DNA from 3 places in the Streptomyces sp. NPDC053076 genome. Region 1 is predicted to be linked to each of the others. Evidence: riboswitches for the same ligand, from Rfam matches in the RefSeq annotation. Region 1 holds a riboswitch; each other region holds the start of a gene.
What was found. A riboswitch is a leader RNA that binds a small molecule or an ion and turns the genes downstream of it on or off. The one in region 1 is predicted to bind S-adenosylmethionine.
Positions count from the first base shown of each region.

Region 1 (9,933 bases):
GCGAGGTCGGTGTGCGGCAGCATGCCGTGGCCCACGGCGAGGGTGTCGCAGCGGATCCGGCGGCCGCCGCCCGGTCGCAGGCGTCCCTCCCGGTCGAGCGCGGCCACCGTGACCGCCTCCAGCCGGTCGGTGCCGTGCGCCGCCACGACGGTGTGCCGGGTCAGGGTGCGCACACCGTGTCGCAGCAACCGGGCCGCGTATCCGGCGCCTTCGGCGAGTTTGCCCGGCTGGAGCGCCAGCGCGGGCGCCCGGCGCAGCAGCGTGGCGGGGTCGGCGGACTCGACCAGGGCGGCGACCTGTGCACCGGCCGCGGCGAGCCCCGTCGCCACCGGCAGCAGCAGCGGCCCGCTCCCGGCGACCACGGCCGTCCGCCCGGGCAGCACCAGGCCGCCCTTGAGCATGGCCTGCGCGCCGCCCGCCGTGACGACCCCCGGCAGGGTCCAGCCCGGGAAGGGCAGCACCCGTTCGTACCCGCCGGTGGCGAGCAGCACGGCGTCTGCCCGGACGGTGGCGCTCTCCTCCTGGGCGGGCCCGCGCAGGGCGTGCACGCCGAACGTTCCGGAGCCCGGGTCCCGGGTCACGCACCAGACATGATGAGCGGTCAGGTGGGTGAGGCGGCCGGCCGCGCGATGCCGGTCGAGGCCGGTCCGCAGCCGTTCCCAGGTGCGCCACTGGTGGTGCAGTGCCTGGGGCCGCAGCGCGCCGAGGGCGGCGGCAGGCTGCCGGTAGAACTGGCCGCCCGCCTGGTCGGCGGCGTCGACGAGGGTGACCTGGACGCCTCGTGCGGCTGCCGCCAGGGCCGCGGCGAGGCCGGCCGGGCCCGCGCCGACGACGGCGAGGCGCGGTCGCTCAGTCATCGTCCCGGCCCGTCCCCTCCTGCGTGCGGATCACGTCACCGGGGCGCACCGGCACCAGGCAAGCCCGTTGGTTCGGGGCGCCGTTGACGGTCACCAGGCAGTCGAAGCACACCCCGATGCCGCAGAACACCCCGCGGGGCCGGCCGGCGCCCCGGGTGCTGCGCCATGCCGTCACGCCCGCCGCCCAGAGCGCCGCCGCCACCGTCTGGCCCGGCAGCACCTCGAGGGGACGGCCGTCGAAGGTGACGGTGCGGGCCGCGCCCGGCCGGGCCCGGGTCAACTCCATCGGATTCACCGTTCGTCGCCTCCATCGGTGTCGAACCGCTCCGGCCGGAACGGCGTGGGGTCCAGCTCCGGTGTCTTCCCGGTGAGCGCCTGCGCGATCAACTGCCCGGTGCCGGGGGCGAGTCCGATGCCCGCCCCCTCGTGCCCGCAGGCGTGGAACAGGCCGGGCGCCCGCGGGTCGGCGCCGATCGCCGGCAGGTGGTCGGGCAGATACGGCCGGAAGCCCGCGTACGCGCGCAGCGCGCGGACCCGCTCCAGGAACGGGAACAGCCCGATCGCCCCGGCGGCGAGCGCCCGTACGGCGGGCAGCGAGAGCGAGCGGTCGAAGCCCACCCGCTCCCGGGTGGCGCCGACCAGCACCGGTCCCGCGGCCGTGCCCTCCACGACCGGCGAGGTGCGCAAAGCGGCCGAGTCGCTGGCCACGTCGGCCACATAGTCCGCGGCGTACACCTTGTGCCGGACCATCCGCGGCAACGGCTCGGTGACCAGGACGAAGCCGCGCCGGGGGAGTACCGGCAGCCGGACGCCGGCGAGTGCCGCCAGGTCACCGCCCCAGGTGCCGGCCGCGTTCACCACCGCCGGCGCGTGGATGTCGCCCCGGTCGGTGCGTACGCCGTACACCGTGCCGTCCGCCGCACGCAGTACGCCCGTCACGGTGTGGCCCATGTGCAGCGGGGCCCCGGAGGCGCAAAGCAGCCGGGCGGCGGCGAGCGCGGGCATGACCTGGGCGTCCTGCGGATAGTGCACTCCGCCCGCCATGCCCGGTGCCAAGTGCGGTTCCAGGCAGGGCAGCCGGTCCGCGTCGACCGGTACGGCCAGGACGCCGGCCCCGCGCTGGCCCGCGGCGAAGTCCCGCAGCGCGGCCAGGGTGGCGGGGGTGGAGGCGACCACGAGACCGCCCTTGGGCTCGTACTCGATCGCGGTGCCCAGCTCATCGGCCAGACCGGCCCACAACCGGGCCGACAACAAGGCGAGTTCCAGCTCCGGTCCGGGTTCCTTGTCGGAGACGAGCAGGTTGCCCTCGCCCGCCCCGGTGGTGCCGCCCGCCACCGGGCCCCGGTCCACCACCCTCACGTCGAGGCCGGTCCGGGCGGCGTACAGCGCACAGGCCGCACCCACCATCCCGGCTCCGACGACCACGACATCGCAGGTCAGTCGCTTCGCCACGGGCAGTACTATGTCACATGTTTCTCTCGCTGAGGAGACCCCGCGCGGTTCCGGGAGGACCCGTCGCGCGCCTGGTTGCACCGTCCCTGCGGCCGGCCCGGAGTCCCAGGCGTGGACGCCCCCTTGACGTCGTACGGAGCCGGATCGACACTCCAGGGAAGGGAATCCTAGTGAACAGGTAGGGAATCATGACGCGCCTCGGAACGGGCACCGGCCCCACGCGCCGGACGCCGTTGCGCGCACCCCTGCTCACCTCCCGCCGCCACATCGACCTCCAGCGCGTCTGCAGCGCGATCAGCCGCAGCCGCTGAAGCGGGCCCCGCGCCCTCCTTCGACCGGCCACGACCGCGCCGGATCACCCGTCCGCACGCCCACACCCCGGGGAGACGCATGTCCAGCACTCCGCTCGCCGCCGTCCCGTCCGCCCGCCGTCCCGTCCCCGTCTTCCGGGGCCGGATCGGCCGGGACGCGCGCAGCGGCCACTACGCGGTGCCGCACCGCTACCGGCTCCACCTGTCGACCGCGTGCCCCGACGGACTGCGCCTCGCCGTCGGCCACAGCCTGCTCGGCCTGGACGGCCACTGTCCGGTCGTCCTCCTGCCCGCCACACCGGACTGTCCCGGCGGTGGCCACGCGGCGCTGCGCCCGCTGTACGAGGCGAGCGCCCACCACTACACCGGCCCGGCGCTCGCGCCCGTCCTCAGCGACGACTGGTCCGGACGCATCGTCAGCACCCATGCCCCCGACATCCTGTGCGACCTGGACCAGTTCCGGCACGGCGGCCACGCCCGCCTGTATCCCGGCGGCCTCCAGTCCGTGATCGAGGCGGTCCGGCGGATGTGCGCCGAGGGCATCGAGGAGGCCGCCCAGCGCGCCGGCCGGGCCGGTGCCGACCCGGCCGAGCGGGCCGCCGCGCTCGATGTGCTGCTGGACACCCTGGGCCGGCTGGAGCGGCGGCTGAGCGGGGAGGAGTACCTGGCCGACGACCGGCTCACGGCCGCCGACATCGAGCTGTGGGTGTCCCTGGTGCAGCTCGACACCGTCCACCGCTGCCATCTCGACGCCGCCGCCGTCCACCGCATCGCCGGCCACCGCGCGCTGTGGGCCTACGCCCGCCGGCTGGCCGGGCACCCCGCCTTCGGCCGCCATCTCGACCTCGACGGCATCAACCGCCGCCACCACGGTCGCTGCCAGGGGCTGGAGGCCGCCGGAGCCGCTGTCCAGATCCTGGACTGGGCGCGCCATGCCGCGGACGCCTCGGACACTTCCCGCAGGTGAGAGCGGTCCTTCGAAGTCCGCTGGGCGGACGGCCGTTGACATTCGAACGGTCAACTGCCTTACTTACGGCTCAAGAACGGTCATGAGTGTCAGCGACAGGCCCTGGCTCGCTGACCGGCAACCCTCGCATCGCGGTGGGGTGCCCCAGGTGACGACCGGACCGGACGACGTTCTCGGTAAGCGCGAGCCCCCCAGGGGGCCGGACAGTGACAGGTGACGCCATGGACGCAGCTCCCAGGACGGCCGCGAGCCGCCCCCAGGGCCGCGTACCGTCGCACGCCGGTCGGCTCGTCACCGACCGCGCCGTCGATCTGCTCCGCGTGAACAGCGCACTGTGTACCGCGCCGGGCTCTGCCCGCCGCCAGGGCTGACCTCTCCGCTCAGCCCCGCGTTCCCGCCGCGCACCCTCCGCCCGGTGTGCCGTTGTCCGCCCAGCCCCCGGTTCCGCGCCGGTCCGTGCGCCGCCTCACAGCGCCGTCCTGGCCCACGTCCGCTCGTTCGCGGCCCCGGGGTGTCCGACTCCGCCGGAGCCCCTCATGAGTGAACCCGCAGGCGCCGCCGTCTCCCTCGCCGACGCGCCCCCACCGACCGGCACAGTGGCAAAATCAGAGTCCGCTGCCCGAGTGCGGCCGGTGCGTCGACCCGGTCGGTGGATCACCACCGCCGTCGTCCTCGTGCTCGTCGCGCAGATCCTGCACGGACTGGTCACGAACCCCTTCTACCAGTGGGGCCGCTTCGGCTACTGGTTCCTGCGCCCGGCCGTTCTCGACGGCCTCCTCGTCACCCTCGAGGTCACCGCGCTCAGCGCCGTCCTCGGGCTCGTCGGCGGCGTCCTGCTGGCACTCGGCCGGCTCTCCAGGAGCCCGGTACTGCGCGCGGTCAGCTGGACCTACACCTGGCTGTTCCGCTCCGTCCCGCTGATCGTGGTGCTGATCTTCCTCTACAACTTCAGCGCCCTCTACCGGACGTTGAGCCTCGGCGTGCCGTTCGGACCGGCCTTCGTCAGTTTCGACGAGTCCAAGCTGGCCACCGACACGGCGATCGCCGTCGTCGGCCTCAGCCTCAACGAGGCGGCGTACGCGGCCGAGGTGGTCCGCGGCGGCATACTCTCCGTCGACCAGGGGCAGCACGAGGCGGCAGCCGCCCTCGGCCTGCCCCGAGCCCGCCAGTTCCGCAGGATCGTCCTCCCGCAGGCCCTGAGGTCCATCACGCCCAACTACGTCAACCAGCTGATCGGCCTGATCAAGAGCACGTCCCTGGTGTTCTACGTGTCCCTGCTCGACCTGTTCGGCACGGTCCAGTCGATGGGCAACACCTACCCCGGTGACATCGTGCCCCTGCTGCTGGTCGCCACCGTCTGGTACCTGATCCTCACCAGCGCCGTGTCCGTCGTCCAGTTCTACGTCGAGCGGTACTACGCCCGGGGTGCCACCCGCGCCCTGCCGCCGACCCCGCTGCAGAAGGCCCGGGCCGGGCTGACCGAGCTGCGGGCCCGGCTGCGCAGGGAAGCCGCCGTATGACCACGAGCCGGCCCCGGTGCCCGGCCCCGCACCCGGCGAAGTGATGCGACCGTCCGCCCGTTGCCCCGTCCACAGTGAAACTCCCCGAACGACAAGGACAGCCATGCCCAGCCAGTTCTCCCGGCGCAGCCTGATACGCGGCCTCACCGCGGCGACCGTGACCCTCTCCCTCGCCGGCGGGCTCGCCGCCTGCGGAGGAGACAGCGACGCCGCCACCACCACCGGTCCGGCCGGCACGGTGACCGTGGGACGGCAGTCCAACGGGGCCGCGCGGGAGACCGAGCTGAAGGTCTCCGAAGTCAAGTCCATCAGCGCCCGACTGCCCGCCTCCGTCCGCAGGAGCGGCAAGCTCGTCATCGGCGTCGGTGCCCTGCCCTCGGGATCCGCGCCGCTGAACTTCGTCGGCAGCGACCAGCACACCCTCACCGGCTCCGAGCCCGACCTCGGCCGCCTGGTGGCCGCGGTCCTCGGCCTCGAACCCGAGATCCGGAACTCCACCTGGGAGAACCTCTTCGTCGGCCTCGACAGCGGCAAGGTCGACGTCGCCTTCTCCAACGTCACCGACACCGAGGAACGCAAGAAGAAGTACGATTTCGCCTCCTACCGCAAGGACAATCTGGCCTTCGAGGTGCTGAAGAAGAGCACCTGGAACTTCGACGGCGACTACGAGAACCTCGCCGGCCGGACGGTCTCCGTGGGCTCCGGCACCAACCAGGAGAAGATCCTGCTGGTGTGGAAAGCCAAGCTGGCCAAGGAGGGCAAGAAACTCACCGTCAAGTACTTCCCGGACCAGAACGCCATCAACCTGGCGCTGAACAGCGGAAAGATCGACGCCTTCTTCGGCCCCAACCCCGGGGTCGCCTACCGTGCCCGGCAGACCGCGCACACGCCTGCCCCCACCCGCAGCGCGGGCAGCTTCTCCGGCGCCGGCGCGACGCTCCAGGGCCTGATCGCCGCCACCGCCAAGAAGGACAGCGGGCTCGCCGGACCCCTCGCGGACGCCGTCAACTACCTGATCGGGCACGGGCAGTACGCCAAGTGGCTCGCCGCCTACAACCTCTCCGACGAGGCCGTGGCCACATCGAAGATCAACCCGCCCGGTCTGCCACTGGACAACTCCTGACCTGCTGTCCGAGCCGGCCGGGTTCACTCTGCGTCCTGCCCGGCCCCGCCCCGGCCCAGGTCACCTCCTGCCGCGCCCGCCGCCGGCCGACGCCGCCTGACCCGGCGGTCGCCCGCTCCCGCGAGCCGGTGTTCCTCGTACTCCTCGTACGGACCTCAAGGAAGGCACCGACGTGTCACCGACCCCCTCCGCACACCTGCATCTCGCCGTCGCCCTGGACGGCACCGGCTGGCACCCCGCGTCCTGGCGCGAACCGGTCGCCCGCCCCCGGGACCTGTTCACCGCCGGCTACTGGGCCGACCTGATCACCGAGGCCGAACGCGGCCTGCTCGACTTCGTCACCCTCGAGGACGGCCTCGGCCCCCAGTCCTCCCTGCCCCTGGCACCCGACGAGCGCACCGACCAGGTCCGCGGCCGGCTCGACGCGGTCCTCATCGCCTCCCGCGTCGCCCCGCTCACCCGGCACATAGGTCTGATCCCGACCGTGGTGACCACGCACACCGAGCCGTTCCACATCTCCAAGGCGATCGCCACCCTCGACCACATCAGCGCCGGCCGCGCGGGCGTACGCGTCCGGATCTCCGCCCGCACCGACGAGGCCGCGCACTTCGGCCGCCGCACCATCCGACCGATCGACTCCTTCGACGGCCCGGCCGCGCGGGAACTGCTCGCCGAGCTGTTCGACGAGGCCGCCGACCACGTGGAAGTCGTACGCCGGCTCTGGGACAGCTGGGAGGACGACGCCGAGATCCGGGACGCGGCCACCGGCCGCTTCATCGACCGGCACAAGCTGCACTACATCGACTTCGAAGGACGCTTCTTCAGCGTCAAGGGCCCCTCCATCACCCCCCGGCCGCCCCAGGGCCAGCCCCTGGTCACCGCCCTCGCGCACCGGACCGTCCCCTACCGGCTCGTGGCCCGCCAGGCCGACGTCGGCTACGTCACCCCGCACGACGCGGCACAGGCCCGCGCGATCGTCGCCGAGATCCGCGCCGAGCAGGAGGCGGCGGGCCGCGCCGACGAGACCCTCCACGTCTTCGGTGACCTCGTCGTCCTCCTCGACGACAGCCATGACGAGGCGGAGGCCCGCCGCGGCCGGCTCGACACGCTCGCCGGCGCGCCGTACACCAGCGACGCCCGGATCTTCGCCGGTACGGCCGCCCAACTCGCCGACCTGCTGGAGGAACTGGCGGCCGGCGGGCTGACCGGCTTCCGGCTGCGGCCCGCCGTCGCCGGCCACGACCTGCCCCGGATCACCCGGGACCTGGTGCCCGAGCTGCGGCGGCGCCGCCGCTTCCGGGACACCTACGAGTCCGGCACCCTGCGCGGCCTCCTCGGCCTCACCCGCCCCGCCAACCGCTACACCGCCGCCGTCTGAGCCAGGAGGACCGCACCACCATGAGCAAGCCGCTGAAGCAGATCCACCTGGCCGCCCACTTCCCCGGCGTCAACAACACCACCGTCTGGAGCGACCCGGCCGCCGGCAGCCACATCGAGTTCAGCTCCTTCGCACACTTCGCCCGGACCGCCGAACGCGCCAAGTTCGACTTCCTGTTCCTCGCCGAGGGGCTCCGGCTGCGCGAACAGGGCGGCGCCATCTACGACCTGGACGTGGTCGGCCGCCCCGACACCTTCACCGTGCTGGCCGCGCTGGCCGCCGTCACCGACCGGCTCGGCCTGACCGGAACCATCAACTCCACGTTCAACGAGCCGTACGAGGTGGCCCGCCAGTTCGCCAGCCTCGACCACCTCTCCGGCGGCCGGTCCGCGTGGAACGTCGTCACCTCCTGGGACGCCTTCACCGGCGAGAACTTCCGGCGCGGCGGCTTCCTGCCACAGGACGAGCGCTACTCCCGCGCCAAGGAGTTCCTCACCACCGCGCACGAACTGTTCGACTCCTGGCGCGGCGACGAGATACTCGCCGACCAGGCCACCGGCACCTTCCTCCGGGACGCCAAGGCCGGCGCCTTCGTCCACCAAGGGCACCACTTCGACATCCACGGCCGGTTCGACGTCCCCCGCTCCCCGCAGGGCCGCCCCGTCATCTTCCAGGCGGGCGACTCCGACGAGGGCCGCGAGTTCGCCGCCGCCGACGCCGACGCCATCTTCAGCCGGTACTCCACCCTGAAGGAGGGCCGGGCCTTCTACACGGACGTCAAGTCCCGCCTCGCCAAGTACGGCCGCCGCCCCGACCAGCTGCTCATCCTGCCCTCCGCGACGTTCGTCCTCGGCGACACCGACCAGGAGGCCGCCGAACTCGCCCACGAGATCCGCCGCCGCCAGGTCAGCGGCGCCACCGCCGTCAAGCACCTGGAATTCGTGTGGAACCGGGACCTGTCGGCGTACGACCCGGAGGGCCCGCTGCCCGACGTCGACCCGGTGGTCGGCGAGGAGCACATGTCCCGGGGCCGCGCCCAGGTGCGGATGTACCGCGACCCGGTCGCCGTCGCCCGTGAGTGGCGGCAGCTCGCCGAGGCCAACAAGTGGTCCATCCGCGACCTGGTCATCAACACCGGCAACCGGCAGTCCTTCATCGGCTCCCCGGCCACCGTCGCGCGGGCCCTCAACGACTTCGTGCAGGCCGACGCCGCCGACGGCTTCATCCTCGTCCCGCACATCACCCCCGGCGGGCTCGACCCGTTCGCCGACAAGGTGGTCCCGCTGCTCCAGGAACAGGGCGTCTTCCGCACCGACTACGAGGGCACGACCCTGCGCGACCACCTGGGTCTCGCCCACCCCGACGCCGGCACCCCCGCCGCACGGGCGGCCTCGTGACGTGTCCCCCCTGGGGGCCGGCCGCCGGAGCACCGGTGTGGACGCGGACGTCACCTCCCCCGTGGGTGACGTCCGCGCCCGTTCCCCCGGCGCAGGACTGTGGCTCCCTGCCGTCCGTGTGCCGTCACCAGCACATGACCGCCGTCTCTCCCGACCCCCACGTGGAGTACAGGCGGACCCGGACGGCATAACGCCGGCCCCTGACGAGCCGGACCCGCACGGCGGCGTTGTCCGGCGTGCCGCCGTCGTCGTGGCCCGCGAGGAAACGCGGCACCCCGTCGCGCTCCTCGAAGACCACCAGCACGGTGTCCGCGTCGCCGAAGGCACCCACGGTGTACTCGCGGGTCTCCGGCGGTTCCACGGCGAAGTCCGCCTGCTCAACCGGCCCGAGCCCGAGCGGCGCGGAGCGGAAGGGCGGCAGCCCGGCCGGACCGGAGGGCGCCGCCGGCGGATACCAGCGGAGCACGAACTCCTTGTCCCCCAGGGTGCCCGCCCGCCGTGCCGGACGCCTGAGTCGAGGACTACTCAAGTCAGCCTGTATCAGAACTGAGTACGCGCGCTCTGAACGATGTGAGGACTGACGAGCAGGACGCGACGGCCCCGGAACTCCCCTGGCCGTTCACCGGCCGGACGAACGAACTGGAGCTGGTGCGCGGTGCGCTGACCGCGGGCCGGCCCGGCATCGCGGTGACCGGCCCGGCGGGCCACGGCAAGACCCGGCTGATCACGGAGGCGGCCCGGGGCAGCGACCACGCCCGGGTGACCGGTACCCCCGAGGCCCGGGACCTGCCCCTCGCGGCGTTCGCGCACCTGCTCCCCGACACCGTGTCGCTGCCCCGCGCGGTCCGGACGCTGTCCGGCGTGCGGGTCCTCGTCGTGGACGACGCCCAGCTGCTGGACGAGACCTCCGCCGCCCTGGTGCACCAGC
Region 1 covers NZ_JBITZL010000001.1:831,643-841,575, forward strand. The annotation lists gene ACIGYR_RS03350 (NAD(P)/FAD-dependent oxidoreductase) at 1-857, opposite strand, end outside; gene ACIGYR_RS03355 ((2Fe-2S)-binding protein) at 850-1,152, opposite strand; gene ACIGYR_RS03360 (NAD(P)/FAD-dependent oxidoreductase) at 1,149-2,309, opposite strand; gene ACIGYR_RS03365 (putative leader peptide) at 2,498-2,620, shown strand; gene ACIGYR_RS03370 (glutathione S-transferase C-terminal domain-containing protein) at 2,700-3,587, shown strand; SAM riboswitch class IV at 3,666-3,776, shown strand; gene ACIGYR_RS03375 (amino acid ABC transporter permease) at 4,124-5,107, shown strand; gene ACIGYR_RS03380 (transporter substrate-binding domain-containing protein) at 5,211-6,230, shown strand; gene ACIGYR_RS03385 (LLM class flavin-dependent oxidoreductase) at 6,403-7,608, shown strand; gene ACIGYR_RS03390 (NtaA/DmoA family FMN-dependent monooxygenase) at 7,629-9,005, shown strand; partial or broken gene ACIGYR_RS03395 (hypothetical protein) at 9,130-9,489, opposite strand; gene ACIGYR_RS03400 (LuxR C-terminal-related transcriptional regulator) at 9,576-9,933, shown strand, end outside.

Region 2 (9,933 bases), on a different contig from region 1:
GGCGGGGCCCACGGGGTGTGCGAGAAGTGGCCGATGCGCAGGTCGGGGCGGAGCCGGCGAAGCATGCGGGGGGCCAGGGCCAGGTGGTAGTCCTGGATCAGCACCGCCGCACCCTCGGCCGCCTCCTCGGCCAGCGCCTCGGCGAACGCCCGGTTGTAGGTCTCGTACGACGCCCACTGCCGCCGGAACTCCGCGTCGAAGACCGGCTCCAGCGGGGTCTGGTACAGCATGTGGTGGACGAACCAGAGCACCGAGTTGGCGATGCCGTTGTACGCCTCGGCGTGCACGGCCGCGTCGATGTCGAGCATCCGCACCCGCTGCCCGCCCGTGTCCCCGGCCGGCAGCAGCCCGCCGTCCGCGCGCCGGACGGCCGCCCGGTCGCCGTCACCCAGCGCGGCGCACACCCACACCGAGTCCGCGTCCGAGCCGATGGCGGACAGCCCCGAGACCAGCCCGCCGCCGCCCCGCCTGGAGTGCAGCGAGCCGTCCTCGCGTACCTGATAGGAGACCGGGCCGCGATTCGACGCGACCAGCACCTGAGCTTTTTCGGCAGCAGCGCGGGTGGAAGCCATACGCCTCAACCTAGCCCGGCCCGCAAACGCTCAAACGTACGTTCCGGCCGGGAAGCCGACCGTATACGGCCCGTTCACGCCACCTTCCGGTCGGCGTACTCCGCGATCTCCACCATGGGCGGCCGTTCCTCGGTGTCCACCGAGTAGGTGCGCGGCTCGAAGCCGTCCTCGCCCCGCTCGAACTGGGTCAGCGAGGGCCGGATCAGATGACCGCGGGCCAGCCGGAGCTGGGCCGTGCGGTAGATGGCGGCGGCCATCCGGCCGAGGGCCTGGCCGTCCTGGTGGCGGTGCTTGCGCACCCCCACGTCCACCTGGGCCAGCGCGTCCAGGCCGACCAGGTGCAGCGCGTCCACCAGCATGCCCAGCTCCACGCCGTAGCCGACGGGGAAGGGCAGCTGCTCCAGCAGGGAGCGACGGGCCGCGTACTCGCCGCCCAGCGGCTGCACGAAGCCGGCCAACTGCGGCCAGTGCATGTTCAGCAGCGGGCGGGCCATCAGCTCGGTGACCCGGCCGCCCTGCCCGGCGGTCCCGCCGGGGGCGAGCGGACCGGACCCGGCGGCGAGCGGACGGTCGTACATCGCCTTGACCAGGTCCACGCCCGGCTCGGTGAGCAGCGGGCCGACGATCCCCAGGACGAAGTCGGAGGAGAACTCCTTCAGATCGGCGTCGATGAAACAGAGGATGTCCCCGCCGGTGACCAGCAGGGAGCGCCACAGCACTTCACCCTTTCCGGGGACGGCCGGGAGGCGGGGCAGTATCTCGTCGCGGTGCACGACCCGGGCGCCCGCGGCGGCGGCGACCTCGGAGGTGCGGTCGGTGGATCCGGAGTCCACGACGACGATCTCGTCGACCAGCGGAGCCCGCTCCACGAGGTCGTGACGGATGGCGGTGACGATGTCGCCGACCGTCTCCTCCTCGTTGAGCGCGGGCAGCACGACGCTGATCGTCTGGCCGGTGCGCTGCTTGGCGGACAGGATCCGGTGGAGAGGGCGATCGGCCACGGACCAGGAGCGGGTGGCCAGCCAGCGCTCGACTTCTTCCAGCACGGTCTGCGGCTCCTCACTGTTCGTGACCACACGGGTGGGCCGTGTGATCCATCTCGCGGTTCGGACGACTATCTCAACTGTCCTGGCCTTCGGTTACAGTCTTGAACAACGCCGATGACCATCGCATGTCGGGGGTCGCGCGCGTTCACAACCGAATACCGCTCATCCAGAGGGGCAGAGGGACACGGCCCGATGAAGCCCCGGCAACCCTCCAGCCGGTTCTCGTAGATCATTCCTGATCATCTCCGCGAGGCTCCCGGCTAGGGAAGGTGCCAAATCCGTCTCACGGCGAGATGCGTCGTGAGGAAGATGAGGAGAAAGGGCCTCGCCTCCATGGCTGTGCAGACAGTTGCAAGCACCAGTGACTCCACCGTAGACCTCGGTCCCGCCGCCGCCCTGAGCTGTCGCGAGTGCGGTCATCGGGTGCCGCTCGGCCCGGTCTTCGCCTGCGAAGAGTGTTTCGGCCCGCTGGAGATCGCCTACGACTTCTCCGCTCACGACACCGAGGAACTGCGCCGCCGCATCGAGGCGGGCCCCGCGAACATCTGGCGGTACGCGCCCCTGCTGCCGGTCCCGGCGGACGTCGCGGAGAAGCCCAACCTCAACCCGGGCTGGACCAAGCTCGTCAAGGCCGACAACCTCGCCCGCGAGCTGGGCGTGACCGGCGGCCTGTACGTGAAGGACGACTCCGGCAACCCCACACACTCGTTCAAGGACCGGGTGGTCGCCCAGGCCCTGGAGGCCGCCCGCGCCTTCGGCTTCACCACGCTCTCCTGCTCCTCGACGGGCAACCTGGCCGGTGCCGTCGGCGCCGCCGCCGCCCGCGCCGGCTTCCGCTCGTGCGTGTTCATCCCGCACGACCTGGAGCAGGGCAAGGTCGTCATGGCCGCCGTCTACGGCGGTGAGCTCATCGGCATCGAGGGCAACTACGACGACGTGAACCGCTTCTGCTCCGAGCTGATCGGCGACCCGGCCGGCGAGGGCTGGGGCTTCGTCAACGTCAACCTGCGCCCGTACTACGCGGAGGGCTCCAAGACCCTCGCGTACGAGATCTGCGAGCAGCTCGGCTGGCAGCTGCCTGACCAGATCGTGATCCCGATCGCCTCCGGCTCCCAGCTCACGAAGATCGACAAGGGTCTCCAGGAGCTGATCAAACTGGGACTGGTCGAGGACAGGCCGTACAAGATCTTCGGCGCGCAGGCCGAGGGCTGCTCCCCGGTGTCCACGGCCTTCAAGGCCGGGCACGACGTGGTGCGCCCGCAGAAGCCGAACACCATCGCCAAGTCCCTGGCCATCGGCAACCCGGCCGACGGCCCCTACGTCCTGGACATCGCGCGCCGCACCGGCGGTGCCGTGGAGGACGTCACGGACGCGGAGGTCGTGGACGCCATCAAGCTGCTGGCCCGCACGGAGGGCATCTTCGCCGAGACGGCGGGCGGGGTGACCGTCGGCGTCACCCGCAAGCTGCTCAAGGACGGCGTGCTGGACCCGGCGAAGACCACGGTCGTCCTCAACACCGGCGACGGCCTGAAGACCCTGGACGCGGTGGCCGGGACCGGCCTCACCGCCACCATCCGCCCGACCCTGGACTCCTTCCGAGAGGCTGGCCTCGCATGAGCGTGACCGTTCGCATCCCCACCATCCTGCGCACCTACACCGGCGGCCGGGCCGAGGTCGCCGCCGAGGGCGCGAACCTCGGCGAGGTCATCGCCGACCTGGAGAAGAACCACACCGGTATCGCCGCCCGGGTCCTGGACGACCAGGGCAAGCTGCGCCGCTTCGTGAACGTGTACGTCAACGACGACGACGTCCGTTTCGAGCAGGGCCTGGAGACGGCGACCCCCGAGGGCGCCGGTGTCTCGATCATTCCGGCCGTGGCCGGAGGCTGATTATTACCTTCGGTAACCTCGGTTACCGGCTGTACATCGAATTGCCCCCTCCGTGAGAGAAGCGGAGGGGGCAATTCTGCGTGATTGAGCGCGGTAGAGTTGGGGAACGCGGTCGTGACCTTCGGGTCGCGGGCCCTGGAATCATGCCGCCCGCCCGACAAGAAGTAGCCAAAGTGTGCGGGTTATCTGCGGCTTTTGTGCCTTTCGCGGGGCCCGACTTGCCCTGACGTCGGGTGAATTCTCCCCACTTCCCGGACCGTGCGCGTCCAGAATTCTCGTCCGATTGACCTGTTGCAGACGGCAGTTGGACAGATACATTCAGCCGCGGTCGACGCGTTCCGGCGCACGCCCCCGGCCAATGGGGGGTGAGGTCTGACCCGGGTCCGCGAAGTGTGGATCTGTGCAAGGGCCAGTAATAGGGGAGTTAGGCATGGCTCAGGGCACCGTCAAGTGGTTCAACGCGGAGAAGGGGTACGGCTTCATCGCGGTCGACGGTGGTGCGGACGTCTTCGTCCACTACAGCGCCATTCAGATGGACGGCTACCGCACCCTGGAGGAGGGCCAGCGGGTGGAGTTCGAGATCTCGCAGGGCCAGAAGGGCCCGCAGGCCGACATGGTCCGCCTCAGCGCCTGAACGTTTCTTGTCCGAAGGGCCCGCACCTCGCAGAGGGTGCGGGCCCTTCGCCGTCCCCGGTCCGGTGTTCGCGGGTGGCTGACGGCGGCCCCGTTCCCGGGTGAGGCGCTTGCACTCGACCATGCCGAGTGCTAATCATTGCGTTAGCACTCTGAAGGTGAGAGTGACAACGAAGGACCGGGTCGGTGAGGCCCGCAGGCCAGGTGGGGCAAGGAACCACGCGGCCGGCGAGCCGTCCGTCGCGGGCGCGGGCGCGGTCCGAAGGAATCACCCCCAGTCCTGGAGGGACCACTTCACATGGCCAAGATCATCGCGTTCGACGAGGAGGCGCGGCGCGGCCTCGAGCGCGGCATGAACCAGCTCGCGGACGCCGTGAAGGTGACGCTCGGCCCCAAGGGCCGCAACGTCGTCCTCGAGAAGAAGTGGGGCGCCCCCACGATCACCAACGATGGTGTCTCCATCGCCAAGGAGATCGAGCTCGAGGACCCGTACGAGAAGATCGGCGCCGAGCTGGTCAAGGAAGTCGCCAAGAAGACGGACGACGTCGCCGGTGACGGTACGACCACCGCGACCGTGCTCGCCCAGGCCCTGGTCAAGGAGGGCCTGCGCAACGTCGCCGCCGGTGCCAACCCGATGGCTCTGAAGCGCGGTATCGAGAAGGCCGTCGAGGCCGTCTCCGCCGCCCTGCTGGAGCAGGCGAAGGACGTCGAGACCAAGGAGCAGATCGCCTCCACCGCGTCCATCTCCGCCGCCGACACCCAGATCGGCGAGCTGATCGCCGAGGCGATGGACAAGGTCGGCAAGGAAGGCGTCATCACCGTCGAGGAGTCCCAGACCTTCGGTCTGGAGCTGGAGCTCACCGAGGGTATGCGCTTCGACAAGGGCTACATCTCGGCGTACTTCGCCACCGACATGGAGCGGATGGAGGCGTCGCTCGACGACCCGTACATCCTGATCGCCAACTCCAAGATCTCCTCGGTCAAGGACCTGCTCCCGCTGCTGGAGAAGGTCATGCAGTCGGGCAAGCCGCTGCTGATCATCGCCGAGGACGTCGAGGGCGAGGCCCTGTCGACCCTGGTCGTCAACAAGATCCGCGGCACCTTCAAGTCCGTCGCCGTCAAGGCCCCGGGCTTCGGTGACCGCCGCAAGGCCATGCTCGGCGACATCGCCATCCTCACGGGCGGCGAGGTCATCTCCGAGGAGGTCGGCCTCAAGCTGGAGAACGCGACCCTGGACCTCCTGGGCCGCGCCCGCAAGGTCGTCATCACCAAGGACGAGACCACCATCGTCGACGGCGCCGGCTCCTCGGAGCAGGTGGGCGGCCGCGTGAACCAGATCCGCGCCGAGATCGAGAACAGCGACTCCGACTACGACCGCGAGAAGCTGCAGGAGCGCCTGGCGAAGCTCGCCGGCGGTGTCGCGGTCATCAAGGCCGGTGCCGCCACCGAGGTGGAGCTCAAGGAGCGCAAGCACCGCATCGAGGACGCCGTCCGCAATGCGAAGGCCGCCGTCGAGGAGGGCATCGTCGCCGGTGGTGGCGTGGCCCTGCTCCAGGCTTCCCAGGTCTTCGAGAAGCTGGAGCTGGAGGGTGACGAGGCGACCGGCGCCAACGCCGTGCGCATCGCCCTGGAGGCCCCGCTGAAGCAGATCGCCGTCAACGCCGGCCTCGAGGGCGGTGTCGTGGTGGAGAAGGTGCGCAACCTGACCCCGGGCCACGGCCTGAACGCCGCGACCGGTGAGTACGTCGACCTGGTCGCCGAGGGCATCATCGACCCGGCGAAGGTGACCCGTTCCGCGCTGCAGAACGCCGCCTCCATCGCCGCGCTGTTCCTCACCACCGAGGCCGTCATCGCCGACAAGCCGGAGAAGGCCGCCGCGCCGGCCGGCGGCGGCATGCCGGGCGGTGACATGGACTTCTGATCGACCCCGGTCGATCACCCGTCCTACGGACCGAGGGCGGTACCCCCAGCTTCCGGCTGGAGGTACCGCCCTCGGGCGTTCCCGTGTTCCGGTGCGTGCTCGCTCAGGGGGCGATGCGCAGGGCGGTGAACCGCGGCCGGGCGAGATCCTCCGCCTCGTCGCGGACGGCCAGCGACACGCCGCCGCTGGTGCGCGCCGACACCGGCTTGGTGGTGGCGCGGGCCGTCAGCGAGGTCCGGCCGTTGGCGGGGTGCGGGTTGATGTCGTGGTAGGCGAGGACGATCGGCGCGCTCGTGCGCGACACGGCTGCCATGGGCCGGGTGTCCGAGCCGGTGGCGGGCGGCGCGACCTGGTCGGTCACCGTGCGCCGCGTGGCGTCGTAGTGCCAGGCGGTGAGGAACGGGGGGCCCGGTCGATTCACCCGGTTGCCGGTCGGCTCGCCATATGTCGGGAGTCACACGCCACCCGCCCGGGAGGGGGAATGCGGGGGCCGCTCACCGGCATTACTTAAGGAGTTGCAACAATGCGCACGCACATACCAGCTGGTAACCCCGTCATTCGCGAGGAGCCCCCACATGACCGTCACCACGCCCCCCGTCTCCCGGGCGGCCCGTCTCCTCTCCCGCCCGATCGCGCTGAACGGCCTGACCGTCCCGAACCGGATCGTGATGGCGCCGATGACCCGCATGTTCTCCCCGGGCGGCATCCCCGGCGAGGACGTGCGCTCGTACTACGCGCGCCGGGCCGCCGCCGGCGTCGGCCTGCTCGTCACCGAGGGCACCTACGTGGGGCATGAGTCGGCGGGCCAGAGCGACCGCGTACCGCGGTTCCACGGCGAGGAGCAGCTGGCGGGCTGGGCGAAGGTCGCCGAGGACGTGCACGCGGCCGGGGGCACGATCGTCCCGCAGCTGTGGCACATCGGCATGGTTCGCAAGCAGGGCGAGCCGCCCTTCGCCGACGCCCCGGCCGTCGGCCCCTCCGGTCTGGTCACCGCGGGCGCCGAGCCGACCGGCAAGATCATGACGCAGGCGGACCTGGACGCCGTCATCGGCGCGTTCGCCCAGGCCGCGGCCGACGCCGAGCGCATCGGCTTCGACGGCGTGGAGATCCACGGCGCCCACGGCTACCTGCTCGACCAGTTCCTGTGGGAGGGCACCAACCGCCGTACCGACGCGTACGGCGGCGACCCGGTGGCCCGCACCCGGTTCGCGGCGGAGATCATCGCCGCGGTCCGCGAGGCGGTGTCCCCCGAGTTCCCGGTCATCTTCCGCTACTCGCAGTGGAAGCAGCAGGACTACACCGCCCGCCTCGCCGAGACCCCCGAGGAGCTGGAGGCCCTCCTCACCCCGCTCGCGGCGGCCGGCGTCGACGTCTTCCACGCCTCCACCCGCCGCTACTGGCTCCCCGAGTTCGAGGGATCCGACCTGAACCTGGCCGGCTGGACGAAGAAGCTCACCGGCAAGCAGGTCATCACCGTGGGCTCGGTCGGCCTGGACGGCGACTTCATCAACGCCTTCCAGGGCGAGGGCTCCCCGGTCAAGGGCATCGAGAACCTCCTGGACCGCCTGGAGGCCGACGAGTTCGACATGGTGGCCATCGGCCGGGCGCTGCTCCAGGACCCCGAGTGGGCGGCCAAGGTCCTCTCCGACCGCTTCGACGAGCTGAAGCCGTACGACGCGGCGGCGCTGAAGAGCCTGAGCTGACCGGGCCTTCCCCCGCGCCCGGCCGGCCGGCGGCCGGGCGCTAGAGGTTGCCCATGGGCTCGATGTCGACCCGCACCGGCGTCCCCCACACCCGCAGCACCTCGTAGTCCGTGAACTCGTGGACGAGCCGGTACGCCATGGCGGGCCGGGAACCGCGGCGCTGGGCCGCGAGATACGCCTCCGCCTCGTGCCGGTCCCGGCGGGGTGTACCGCACAGCTGCCACTCCTGTCCGTTCCACAGCTCCGGCAGCCATCGCTGCTGGGGCTGCGGGCGGTCGCCGCGGACGCCGTACCGGGAGGGCGCGGTGGGGACCGGCTCGTCCGGGCGGGGCCTGTTGCCCTGGAACTCCGACCGGCGCGCGGCCCGGCGCCGGGTCTCGCACAACAGGCACCGGTCGGGGGCGCTCTCGTCCACGGGCCCTTGCGGGTGCTCGGGACAGCGGGTGGCGGGAGCACCGGTGGTGACGCTGTCGTCCAGCAGATCGAGGGCCCGGCGCAGGTCGTTCCTGATCTCGTGCAGCCGGGCCTCCGGCGTGTCGGTGGTCAGGGCCTCCCCGTGCTCGCCGAGCAGCCGGAGAGCCCGTCCGAGGGCGGTGAGCTGGGCGTGGTTCATATCGGTCGGTCGCCTCCTCCCCTCCATGGTGCCCTGCCCCGCTCCGCACCGGCCGCCGAGCCTCGCACCGGCGAACCCTGGGCGGAGTCGTGAGCACGTCGACGACCCGCACGGCCCGTCCCCGTGCCGCCCTTCACCGCTTCGACGCCGGCCACCCCGGGACGACAACGCCCACCACCCATGGCCGCCACGGCAGTTGCCCCGCCGCTTCGCGGGGTCCGGCCGCCCGGGGAGGGCAAGCGAAGCCGAACAGGTACGCCGGCCGTGGTGGAGGCGCGGCCATGGCACCCGCCCCCCCGCCCCCGGCCCCCGGGCCCCGGGTCAGCGGGGCGCCTGCGCCAGCGCCGCACGCAGGTGGCCGCCGGACTCCTCCAGAAGACGGGCGGCCGTCGGGCCGTCGACGCCCGCGAGCAGGGCCAGGATCGCCTGCTTCACCTCGCCGCCGGTCTCCGTGAGGGCCTTCTCGATCTCGGCGTCAGCCGCGCCCGTGGCCTGGGAGACGATCCGGTGCGAGCGGGCGCGGAGCTTGGCGTTGGAGGCGCGCACGTCGACCATCAGGTTCCCGTACGTTTTGCCGAGCCGGATCATCGTGATCGTCGACAGCATGTTCAGCACCAGTTTCTGGGCCGTGCCCGCCTTCAGCCGGGTGGAGCCGGTGATCAGCTCCGGGCCCACGACGACCTCGATGCCGTGCTCGGCGGCGGCGCCGAGCGCGCTGTGCTCGTTGCAGGCCAGACCGATGGTCAGGGCGCCCAGGGCGCGGGCGTGTTCCACGGCGCCGACGGCGTAGGGGGTGCGGCCGGAGGCGGAGACACCGACCACGGTGTCGTCGGGTGTGAGCTTCAGCGCGTCGAGGTCCCGGCGGGCCAGCTCCGCGGAGTCCTCCGCGCCCTCGACGGAGGTGACCATGGCCGCGGGGCCGCCCGCGATCAGGCCGACGACCTGCTCGGGGTCGGTGTTGAAGGTCGGCGGGCACTCGGAGGCGTCCAGCACTCCCAGCCGCCCGGCGGTACCGGCACCGGCGTAGACGAGCCGTCCGCCGCGGGTCATGCGCTCGGCCACCGCGTCGATGGCGGCGGCGATCCGCGGCAACTGGGCCGCCACGGCGGCGGGTACGCCCGCGTCCTCGCCGTTCATCAGCCGGGCGAGGTCGAGGGTGGGCAACCGGTCGATGTCGGCGAGCTCGGGCCGGAAGGCCTCGGTGGTCAGGGAAGCCAACTGGCTGCGCAGGTCAGAGGAGGTCATTGGGGGCGGCTCTCTCCGTGACTTTCCGATCGGGGGGCGGTGAACCTACCTGAAGGCGCGGGGCTGTGTCCGGCACGCGGCTCCGATCCCGCAGACACCCACAGCACTCACTCCTGTGGTCTAGCGCGAGGCACTCCGGTGCCGGTGGGCCAACGCCTCGTACGACGCGGCCAGCGCCGGGGCCGCGGTCTCGTACGTCTGCTGCGCCACGCCCACGAACAGACAGTCCACGACCAGCAGCTGGCTCGTCCGGGAGGACATCGCGGCGGGCCGCAGCTCCGTCTCCCGCGAGGTCGACGTGGTCAGCACGA
Region 2 covers NZ_JBITZL010000009.1:179,981-189,913, reverse strand. The annotation lists gene ACIGYR_RS31695 (trehalose-6-phosphate synthase) at 1-572, opposite strand, end outside; gene ACIGYR_RS31690 (glucosyl-3-phosphoglycerate synthase) at 647-1,618, opposite strand; SAM riboswitch class I at 1,778-1,934, shown strand; gene thrC (threonine synthase) at 1,952-3,235, shown strand; gene ACIGYR_RS31680 (MoaD/ThiS family protein) at 3,232-3,507, shown strand; gene ACIGYR_RS31675 (cold-shock protein) at 3,938-4,141, shown strand; gene groL (chaperonin GroEL) at 4,439-6,061, shown strand; gene ACIGYR_RS31665 (hypothetical protein) at 6,165-6,482, opposite strand; gene ACIGYR_RS31660 (NADH:flavin oxidoreductase) at 6,637-7,764, shown strand; gene ACIGYR_RS31655 (hypothetical protein) at 7,805-8,377, opposite strand; gene murQ (N-acetylmuramic acid 6-phosphate etherase) at 8,699-9,622, opposite strand; gene ACIGYR_RS31645 (MurR/RpiR family transcriptional regulator) at 9,743-9,933, opposite strand, start outside.
Region 2: linked by a shared signal. The riboswitch ahead of thrC (threonine synthase) and the one ahead of ACIGYR_RS03375 (amino acid ABC transporter permease) in region 1 are both predicted to bind S-adenosylmethionine.

Region 3 (9,933 bases), on a different contig from region 1:
ACTTCTCCCCGATCCGCTGCCGGAACAACGGATCGGTCTCCAGGGCCGCCGCCATCGCGTTCCCGGCGAACTTCGCCCGGCGATTGGGGGCGAACCGGGCGTACTGTCTCAGCTGGGCGGGAAGTTCCGCCACGGTCAGCCCGCCGAAGCCGTCCGAGACGATCTGCACGACCCGTCGGCGCACACCGTCGGGCAGCGGACGGTCAAGCACCTCGGCGGTGCCGTCGCCCGGCCCCCCGCCTGCGGTCTCCACCATCCGTCACACCCCAATACCGAATGAGCCTCTCCGGGGGCCGCTCCGCTCAGGAGCCGGCGCCCGGCCTGTCCACGAGTTCCACCTGATCCACCGCGTTGCACCAGCGGCACCGCACCGACTCGATGGTCTCACTGACCACCTCACGCTCCTCCACCGTCGGCTCGCCCGCCAGGTCGAGGTGGACGTACTCGACGACCTTCGACGAGCGGGTCACATCGAACCGCGTGAGGTTGCCGCACAGGGCGCAGCGCCACCGTGTCGTGGCCGTCGGCAGGGGAACCGTCATGGTGACTGTCCGCTTCCTTCTCGTGTCGGTCCGCGCCGTTCCCGACGCGTGTGGCTCGTAACCCTACGGCCTGGCGGGTCCTCGCCGCCCGCCCGTCCACGGCGGCGAGGCGGTCTGTCAGCTTGCGTCCCGTTACGTCATGCTCTGTAGTCATGATCAGCACCTGGAGCACGGCGGCCGGCAGGACACTCAGATCGGTCCGGGGGATCCCGGCGCCCGTGACGTACGGCCTCATCGCCCTGTGCTGCCTGCTCTTCGCCCTCGGCCCGGCCTCCGGGCTGATCCCCGGGTACGGCTCCGGGGACGCGCTGCTCGCCGCGCAGCGGGCGTACTTCCGGCACTGGGGCGTGGTCCCGGCCGAGCTGTTCGAGGGACCGGCCGGCGCCGCGCTCACCCCGGCCACCGCGCTGTTCGTGCACGGCAGCTGGGTGCATCTGCTCGGCAACATGCTCTTCCTCTTCGTCTTCGGGGCGATGACCGAGGAACGGATGGGCCGGGTGGAGTTCACCCTGTTCTACGTCGGCTGCGGCTATCTCGCCCTGCTGGGCTACGCGGCGGCCAACGCCACCTCCGGGCAGTCGCTGGTCGGTGCCTCCGGGGCGATCTCGGCGGTCCTCGGAGCGTTCCTCTTCCTGTTCCCCCGCGCGCGCGTGACCAGTCTTCTGCCGTTCCTGTTCTTCCTGCCGCTGCGCTTCCCGGCCTGGGTCGTGCTGCCGTTCTGGGCGGCCCTGCAATGGCTGGCGGCGGGGCGCGCCTCCGACGGGCCCGGGGTGGCCTATCTGGCCCACCTGGTGGGCTTCGGGCTGGGCTTCGGCTACGCGTGGGTGCGCTACGGGAGGTTGACGGGCCCGAGGGGCCGCCTCGGCAGGGCGCTGGTGGGCGGCGGGCGGGCGACTAGAGTGAAACCCGCCCCAGCTCCGGTCACCGAGGGAGAGAAACAACCGTGATCACCGCGATCGTCCTGATCAAGACCAGCGTGGACCGGATCCCCGAGATCGCGGAGCAGATCGCCGCGCTGGAGGGCATCACCGAGGTCTTCTCGGTCACCGGCACCTACGACCTGATCGCCATGGTCCGGGTCCGGCAGCACGAGGACCTCGCCGAGGTCATCCCCGGCCGCATCAGCAAGATCCCCGGCGTGGAGGCCACCGACACCCACGTCGCGTTCCGCACCTACTCCCAGCACGACCTGGAAGCCGCGTTCGCGATCGGCCTGGACAACTAGCCGCCCAGATCGACAGCCGCGATTCCGGTGCCCGAGGGGACATAGAGGCGGTTGCCGCGGACGAGCGGGGTGTGCTGGTCGTCGCCCGCGTCCCGGCCGAGAGCCTCGCTCCAGCGCTTCCTGCCGTTCAGGTCCAGGGCCCAGACCCGGTCGGCCGCACGCGCGTACACCGTGTCGCCGGCCACCACCGCGCGGGGCTCGCCCGTGAGGTCGTACGACCAGGCCCGGGAGCCGTCGGCCGCCCGGACTGCGTACACCGTCTGCGACTCCGTGCCGACGGCCAGCGCCCGGGTGCCCGCGGTCAGGGGCCCGGTGTCGGCCTCCCGGCGCCACAGGCGCCGGCCGTCCGTGACCCGGAAGCCCTGGCGCGTGCCGGCGGCGTCCGCGAGCAGGGTGCCGCCCGCGAGGGCGACCGCCGTGACATCGGTGCCCGCCGACACCTGCCACTTCCGCGACCCGTCCCGCGCGTCCAGCGCCAGCAGGGTGTCGCCGTAGCTGCCCGTGCAGACCACCTCGCCCGAGACGAGGGGGGTACCGGTGGGTCCGGCCGGGGTCCTGGCGGTCCACCGCTCGCGACCGTCGCCGTCGTAGCGGCGCAGCCCGCCCGTGTCCGTGCCGCCGACGGAGACCAGCACGCCGGAGCCGAGCGGCACCGGGACGGCGTACCGCCGGTCGCCGAGGGTGCGGGTCCACAACGGGCTGCCCGACGGGCTGACCGCGGTCAGCCGGCGCACGTCGTCGGCGTGGAAGCCCACCACGCAGTAGACGGCGTCCCGGGTGACCACGGGGGTGGAGACGTCGTCGCCGAGGCGGACCTTCCAGCGCCCCGAGCCGTCCCGGTTGAGGGCGTGCAGGACGCCGCCGGAGGTGCCGGCGTAGACGACGGAACCGTCCGGGGAGAGCGCGCAGCAGGCGCCGTCCAGGCCGCCGATGCCGCCGAGGTCGTACTGCCAGCGCAGCACGGCGGACCGGGCGGCGGCCGGGACCGCCGTCATGTCGGGGTCCGAGGGGTCGGGCGCCCGGTAGCCGCCGCTCATGCCCTGGCTCTCGGCGGTGAAGCCCCACTTCAGCAGCCAGCCGCCTCCCGCCAGCCCGCCGACGACGGCTCCACCCGCGAGGGTCGCGAGGAGACGGCGGCGGCCGGGGGCGACGGAGCCCGGACGACGGACGGGAACCGTGGGACCGGTGGGCGCCGCGGCCGGCACCGGGACGGTGCCGGAGACGGGACTCGCGTGCACCCCGGACGCGGGCGCCGGCGCGGGCGCGGACACGCGCGCGGACTCGGGCGCGGACACGGGCTCGGGCGCGGACACGGGCGCGGGCGCGGACACGGGCGCGGGCGCGGACACGGGCTCGGGCGCGGACACGGGCTCGGGCGCGGACACGGGCTCGGGCGCGGACACGGGCGCGGACTCGGGCGCGGGCTTGGATACGGGCGCGGGCGTCCCGGAGCCCGTCACCGAAGCGGGCGCCCCGGACGCCGTCGCGGACGCGGAAGCGGGCGTCTTGGGCGTACCGAAGGCCGTCACCGAAGCGGGCGCCGCGGACGCCGCGGACGTCTCGGGCGCGGCCACGGGGGCGGGAGCCGCGGACGTCCCGGAGGGAGGCGTGGGGGCGAGGGTCGCGGGGGCCAGGTACTCCACGCCGCTGGGACGGTCGTCGGGGACCGGGCGCGGGCGGGTCGCGGGGCCGTACCAGCCCGGGCGGACGCCGGTGCGCAGGGTGTCCGGGGTGAATCCGGCGCTCGCCACGATCTCCGCCGGCTCCGGACGCTCCAGCGGGTCCTCGCGCAGGCAGGCGGTCACCAGCGGCCGGATCCCCTCCGGCACGCCGGACAGGTCGAAGTCGCGGGTGAGGATGCGCAGCAGGACCACCGAGTCCTGGCCCTCGCCGAACGGTTCCCGGCCGGCCGCCGCGTAGGCGAGGACCGCACCGAGGGAGAAGACATCGCTCGGCGGTCCGACCTGGCCGCCGTTGCGGATCTGCTCCGGCGAGACGTAGCCGACCGAGCCGACGACCGCGCCGGTGCGGGTCAGCGCGGTGGCCTCCAGGGCCCGGACGATCCCGAAGTCGATGACCCGGGGCCCGTCCGGGCCCAGCAGGATGTTCGACGGCTTCAGATCGCGGTGTACCAGGCCCTTGGCGTGGATCGCGGTCAGCGCCTCGCCGAGCGCGGCGGCGAGGATCCGCACCGCGGGACCGGGCAGCGCGCCGTGGTCGAGGACGGCGTCCCGCAGATTCGGGCCCGCGACGAACTCCGTTGCCATCCAGGGCCGTTCGGCCTCGGTGTCGGCGTCCACGACCCGCGCGGTGTACGTGTCCGCGCCGCCGACGGTCTGCGCGGCACGGACCTCGTGGCGGAAGCGGGCCCGGAAAGTGCGGTCCTCGGCGTGCTCGGTCCGCACCACCTTCACCGCGAGGCGTAGCCCGCCCCGGGACCGGGCGAGGTAGACCTCGCCCATGCCGCCCGCGCCGAGTCTGTGCGTGACTTCGTACGGGCCGATGTGGCGCGGGTCGGCTGCGCGCAGCGATCGCACTCCGTGCTCCCCCCGGTCTGGCTGCTGGCAGAGGGAGTGTATGGGGCGCCGGCGGCCCGGTGGACGTCGCCCGGCCGTTCGCCGCGTGCGGCGCCACGGCGGGCACGGGCCGTCGCGTGCCACGGCGGGTACGGGTCCGTCACGACGCCGCGGCCACTGCGGGTCCATCACGACGCCACGGCCACTGCGGGTCCACCACCACGCCACGGCCGCCGCGGGCCCGTCACGACGCCACGGCCACTGCGGGTCCACCACCATGCCACGGCCGCCGCGGGCCCGTCACGGCGCCACGGCCGCTGCGGGTCCACCACCACGCCACGGCCGCTGCGGGTCCGTCGCGGTTGCTCGCGCTCACGCGGCGGAGCCGCATGTCGGCACAGCACCGCGCCCCTTGCGGTCGGCCGTCCGTGCAGTCGGCTTCAGACCGCCGGGACGCAGCGGCCCTCCTCCGTGCGGTACTGCCACTTGGCGCCGTCCCGGACCAGTTCCCTGACGGCCTTCACGAACCGCTCGACGTGCTCGTCCGGGGTGCCCGCGCCGAAGCTCACACGGATGGCGTTGAGGGACTTCTCCCCCGGCGCCGCCTCGGGGGCGCCGCACTCGCCCTGGGTCTGCGGGTCGGTGCCGAGCAGCGTGCGGACCAGCGGGTGGGCGCAGAACAGGCCGTCGCGAACGCCGATGCCGTACTCGGCGGAGAGCGCGGCGGCGAAGTGGGAGCTGTTCCAGCCGTCGACGACGAAGGAGATGACACCGACGCGCGGGGCGTCGTCGCCGAAGAGGGAGAGGATCCGCACCTCGGGCACCTCGGCGAGGCCCTCCCGGACCGTGCGGACGAGGTGCTGCTCGCGGGCGACGAGGGCGTCCCAGCCGGCCTCGGTGAGCGCCTTGCAGGCCGAGGCGATGGAGTAGGCGCCGATGACGTTCGGGGAGCCGGCCTCGTGGCGGGCGGCGCTCTCGTGCCACTCCACGTCCACGCCGCCGTCCTGCCGCCGGGTGACCTTGCGGCTGGCGCCGCCGCCCGCGAGGTACGGTTCGGCCGCCTGGAGCCAGTCGGCGCGGCCCGCGAGGACACCGGAGCCGAAGGGGGCGTACAGCTTGTGGCCGGAGAAGGCGACCCAGTCGACGTCCAGGCCGGCGATGTCGACGGGGTGGTGCGGGGCCAGCTGGGCGGCGTCCAGGACGATCCGGGCGCCGTGGGCGTGCGCGGCGGCGGCCAGTTCCCGCACCGGCCACAGCTCGCCGGTGACGTTGGAGGCGCCGGTGACGCAGACCAGGGCCGGGCCGTGGCCCCCTTCAAGGGACACCGTGCGGTCGGCGAGGGCCCGCTCCAGAGTCTCGACGGCCTGCCGGGGGGTGCGCGGGGCGTTGAGGTAGGTGACGTTCGCGTCCTGCCAGGGCAGCAGGGAGGCGTGGTGCTCGGTCTCGAAGACGAAGACCTGGCAGCCGGCCGGGAGCGCGCGGGCCAGCAGGTTGAGGGAGTCGGTGGTCGAGCGGGTGAAGACCACCTGGTCGGCCGGCCGGCAGCCGAGGAACTCGGCGACCGTCCTGCGGGCGTTCTCGAACAGGTCGGTGGAGAGCTGGGAGAGGTAGCCGGCACCGCGGTGGACACTGCCGTAGTACGGGGCGTACGCGGCGACGTCGTCCCAGACGCGCTGGAGGGCGGGGGCGCTGGCCGCGTAGTCGAGCGCCGCGTAGCCGACTTCGCCTCCGGTGACCAACGGGACGGTGACATCTCGCCCCAGAACGGGCAGAGGGGTGCAAACGGACTGGTCGATGGCAGCGGTGGAGACGGACATGGCGGAACTCCCGTGACAGGAAAGCGAAGAAGAGAGAAAGGGGTGTGCGGAGGCGGGGCTCTGCGGCCCTAACGCATTCGCATGCTCACGGAAGACTCCTCGACGACCAGGATCCCCGGGTTCGCGAGGGATCCGCGCTTGCCGTGGACCTTGCTGTCCACGGCCTGGTCTTCACCCGGGGCACCCCGCCACGGACGGAGGGTTGCCGGACAGTCGGCCGGGGCCTCATGACTGTCACTCATGACCTGGTACAGGAAAGTACGCGAAATGATCGTCGTCCCGCAACCGGTGTCCGGATCGCGGGACGACTCCCGGTGAGGTCACGCGTTGCTGGCGGCCACCCAGCGCTCCAGCGAGCGCTTGGCCGCGCCCGAGTCGATCGACTCCGCCGCCTGCGCCATGCCCGCGCGGATCTGCTCGGCGAACGGCGCGTCCGCCGGCCGCAGCGCCACCAGCGCCGCCGCCGAGTTCAGCAGTACGGCGTCCCGTACGGCCCCCCGCTCGCCGTCGAGCAGCCGGCGGGCGACCTCCGCGTTGTAGGAGGCGTCGGCGCCGCGCAGGGCCTCCACGGGGACGAGGTCGATACCGGCGTCCCGCGGGTCGAAGCTCTCCTCCGTGACCTTGCCGTCGCGGACCACCCACACCCGGGAGGGAGCGGTGACGGTCAGCTCGTCCAGGCCGTCGTCGCCCCGGAAGACCAGGGAGGAGTTGCCGCGCTCGGCGAGGACACCGGCCACGATCGGCGCCATGCGGGGGTCGGCCACACCGACGGCCTGCGACCGCACCTGGGCCGGGTTGGTCAGCGGACCGAGCACGTTGAACGTGGTCCGGATGCCCAACTGGGAGCGTGCCGGGGCGACATGGCGCAGGGACGGGTGGAACCGCACCGCGAAGCAGATGGTGATGCCGGCTTCCTCGGCGACCTCGGCGACCCGCCGCGGGGTCAGGTTCAGGTTGATTCCCAGCTTCTCCAGGACGTCGGAGGAGCCGGAGGCGGAGGACGCGGCGCGGTTGCCGTGCTTGACGACCTTCGCGCCCGTGCCCGCGACGACGATGGAGGACATGGTGGAGATGTTCACCGTCTTGGCGCCGTCACCGCCGGTGCCGACGATGTCGACGGCCGGGCCGGGCACCTCGATCACATTGGCGTGCGCGTACATCGTCCGCACGAGTCCGGTGATCTCCTCGACCGTCTCGCCCTTGGCCCGCAGCGCCACCATGAACGCGGCGATCTGCGCGTCGGTCGCCTCCCCGCGCATGATCAGGTCCATCGCCCAGGCGGTGTCGTCGGCGGACAGGTTCCGGCCGTCCAGCAGGCCGTTCAGCAGGACGGGCCAGGAGCGGCCCGCCGCGGTGTCGCCTCCAGCGGGGGTCACAGCGCTCATCAGCCGCTCCTTGTAGACAGTGCTGAAACGTCGTACACCACCCTATCCAGCCCGAGGCAGGACGAAGGGCCCCGTCCGGGGTGCGGACGGGGCCCTTCAGCGTGGCGTGGCGACGCGGGGATCAGTGGTGGCCGTGGCCGCTCGTGATCTCCTTGTACTCCTCGACGGTCGGCTTCGGGATCTGGCTGTCCTCGCCGTAGTAGCTGTTGGACAGCTTGGCCCGCAGCTTCTGCGAGGCCGGCACCTTGCGCTCGACACCGTTCTCGTCGACCGTGGGGCCGATCTCGGCCGGCTCGTACTGGTGGTGGGCCGTGAGAGTGTGCAGCTGCTCCTGGCTGAGCGGCTCGTGCACCTCGATGAACTCACCGTGCGGCAGGCGCTTGATGATGCCGGTCTCCCGACCGTGCAGCACCTTGTCGCGGTCGCGGCGCTGGAGACCCAGGCAGATCCGCTTGGTCACGATGAACGCGATGACCGGTCCGGCGAAGAAGAAGATCCGGACGAACCAGGTGACGGCGTTGATCGACAGGTTGAAGTGCGTGGCCCACAGGTCGTTGCCACCGCCGACCAGGGTGATCATGTAGATCGTCACCCAGGCGACACCGAACGCGGTACGGGTCGGGGCGTTGCGCGGGCGGTCCAGGATGTGGTGCTCGCGCTTGTCGCCGGTGACCCAGGACTCGATGAACGGGTAGACCGCGATCACTGCCAGGACCAGCGGGAAGAGCACCAGCGGGATGAACACGCCCAGGACGAGCGTGTGGCCCCAGAAGTTGATCTCCCAGCCCGGCATGAAGCGGATCAGACCCTCGGCGAAGCCCATGTACCAGTCGGGCTGGGCGCCGGTGGACACCTGGTCCGGACGGTAGGGGCCCATGGCCCAGATCGGGTTGATCTGGGCGACCGCCGCGATGGCCGCGATGACACCGAAGACCAGGAAGAAGAAGCCTCCGGCCTTCGCCATGTACACCGGCAGCAGCGGCATGCCGACGACGTTCTTCTCGGTCTTTCCGGGACCCGCGTACTGCGTGTGCTTGTGGTAGAAGACCAGGATCAGGTGCGCCACCATCAGGCCGAGCATGATGCCCGGCAGCAGCAGGATGTGGATCGAGTAGAACCGGGCGACGAAGTCGTGGCCGGGGAACTCTCCGCCGAACAGGAAGAACGACAGGTACGTGCCGACGATCGGCACGGACAGGATCGCGCCCTCCATGAAGCGGACACCGGTGCCCGAGAGCAGGTCGTCCGGGAGCGAGTAACCGGTGAAGCCGGTGAACATGCCGAGGACGAACAGCAGGAAGCCGAACAGCCAGTTGATCTCACGCGGCTTGCGGAACGCGCCGGTGAAGAACACGCGCATCATGTGCACGAACATGCCGGCGAGGAAGATCAGCGCGGCCCAGTGGTGGATCTGCCGGATGAGCAGACCACCGCGCACGTCGAAGGAGATGTGCAGGGTCGAGTTGAACGCCTCGGACATCAGCTGTCCCTGAAGCGGGATGTAGCTGCCGTGGTACTCCACCTCGTTCATCGACGGGTGGAAGAACAGCGTCAGATACACACCCGTCAGGATGATGATGATGAAGCTGTACAGGCACACTTCGCCCAACATGAACGACCAGTGGTCGGGGAAGATCTTACGCATGTTGGCCTTGGCCAGGGAGTAGATCCCGAGCCGGCCGTCGGCCCAGTCGGCGACGCGCTCGCCGGCCGGTGCCTTCCCGCGAGAGCGGCCCGCCGCGCCGGCGGATGAAGGCGTTTCGTTCGATGCAGTACTCATCCGCGCTCCCAGAATGCAGGACCGACGGGCTCCTCGAAGTCGCCGAGCGCCTGGAGGTAACCCTCACTGTCCACACCGATGCGCAGCTGCGGCAGGGCGTGGCCGGCGGGGCCGAAGATCACTCGGGCGCCGTCGGAGAGGTCGAAGGTGGACTGGTGGCACGGGCACAGCACGTGGTGCGTCTGCTGCTCGTACAGCGAGATCGGGCAGCCGACGTGGGTGCAGATCTTGGAGAAGGCGACGATGCCCTCGTGCGACCAGTCGAGCTCGCGCTTGTCCTTGATGTTGCCCGGCTGAAGCCGGACGATCATCAGGGCCGCCTTGGCGATCTCCGTCTGGAACTCCTCGGACTTCTCCTCCAGGCCGTCGGGCTTGGCGAAGGTGAGAGAGCCGACGGCGACGTCCTCGGGACGCAGCGGCTCGTTCGTGTTCATGTTGACCAGGCGCTTGCCCTTGGCCCACATCGTGTGCCGGAGCTTGGTACCGGGCGCCGGGCCGAGGCCGCCGAGCAGCATGACACCGGAGAGCGGCACCAGGGCCAGCGCGCCGAACATCGTGTTGCGGATCAGCTTGCGGCGGCCGATCGCCGACTCCTTGGCGCCCTGGCGGAAGTCCGCGTGCACCTTCGCCCGGACGTCCGCGGGAGCCTCGATCGGGTGACGCTTGTC
Region 3 covers NZ_JBITZL010000002.1:989,654-999,586, reverse strand. The annotation lists gene ACIGYR_RS11740 (NYN domain-containing protein) at 1-256, opposite strand, end outside; gene ACIGYR_RS11735 (hypothetical protein) at 303-542, opposite strand; gene ACIGYR_RS11730 (rhomboid family intramembrane serine protease) at 695-1,489, shown strand; gene ACIGYR_RS11725 (Lrp/AsnC family transcriptional regulator) at 1,486-1,767, shown strand; gene ACIGYR_RS11720 (PQQ-binding-like beta-propeller repeat protein) at 1,764-4,304, opposite strand; gene ACIGYR_RS11715 (aminotransferase class V-fold PLP-dependent enzyme) at 4,724-6,100, opposite strand; SAM riboswitch class IV at 6,230-6,346, opposite strand; gene trpD (anthranilate phosphoribosyltransferase) at 6,421-7,485, opposite strand; gene ACIGYR_RS11705 (cytochrome bc complex cytochrome b subunit) at 7,607-9,265, opposite strand; gene ACIGYR_RS11700 (Rieske 2Fe-2S domain-containing protein) at 9,262-9,933, opposite strand, start outside.
Region 3: linked by a shared signal. The riboswitch ahead of ACIGYR_RS11715 (aminotransferase class V-fold PLP-dependent enzyme) and the one ahead of ACIGYR_RS03375 (amino acid ABC transporter permease) in region 1 are both predicted to bind S-adenosylmethionine.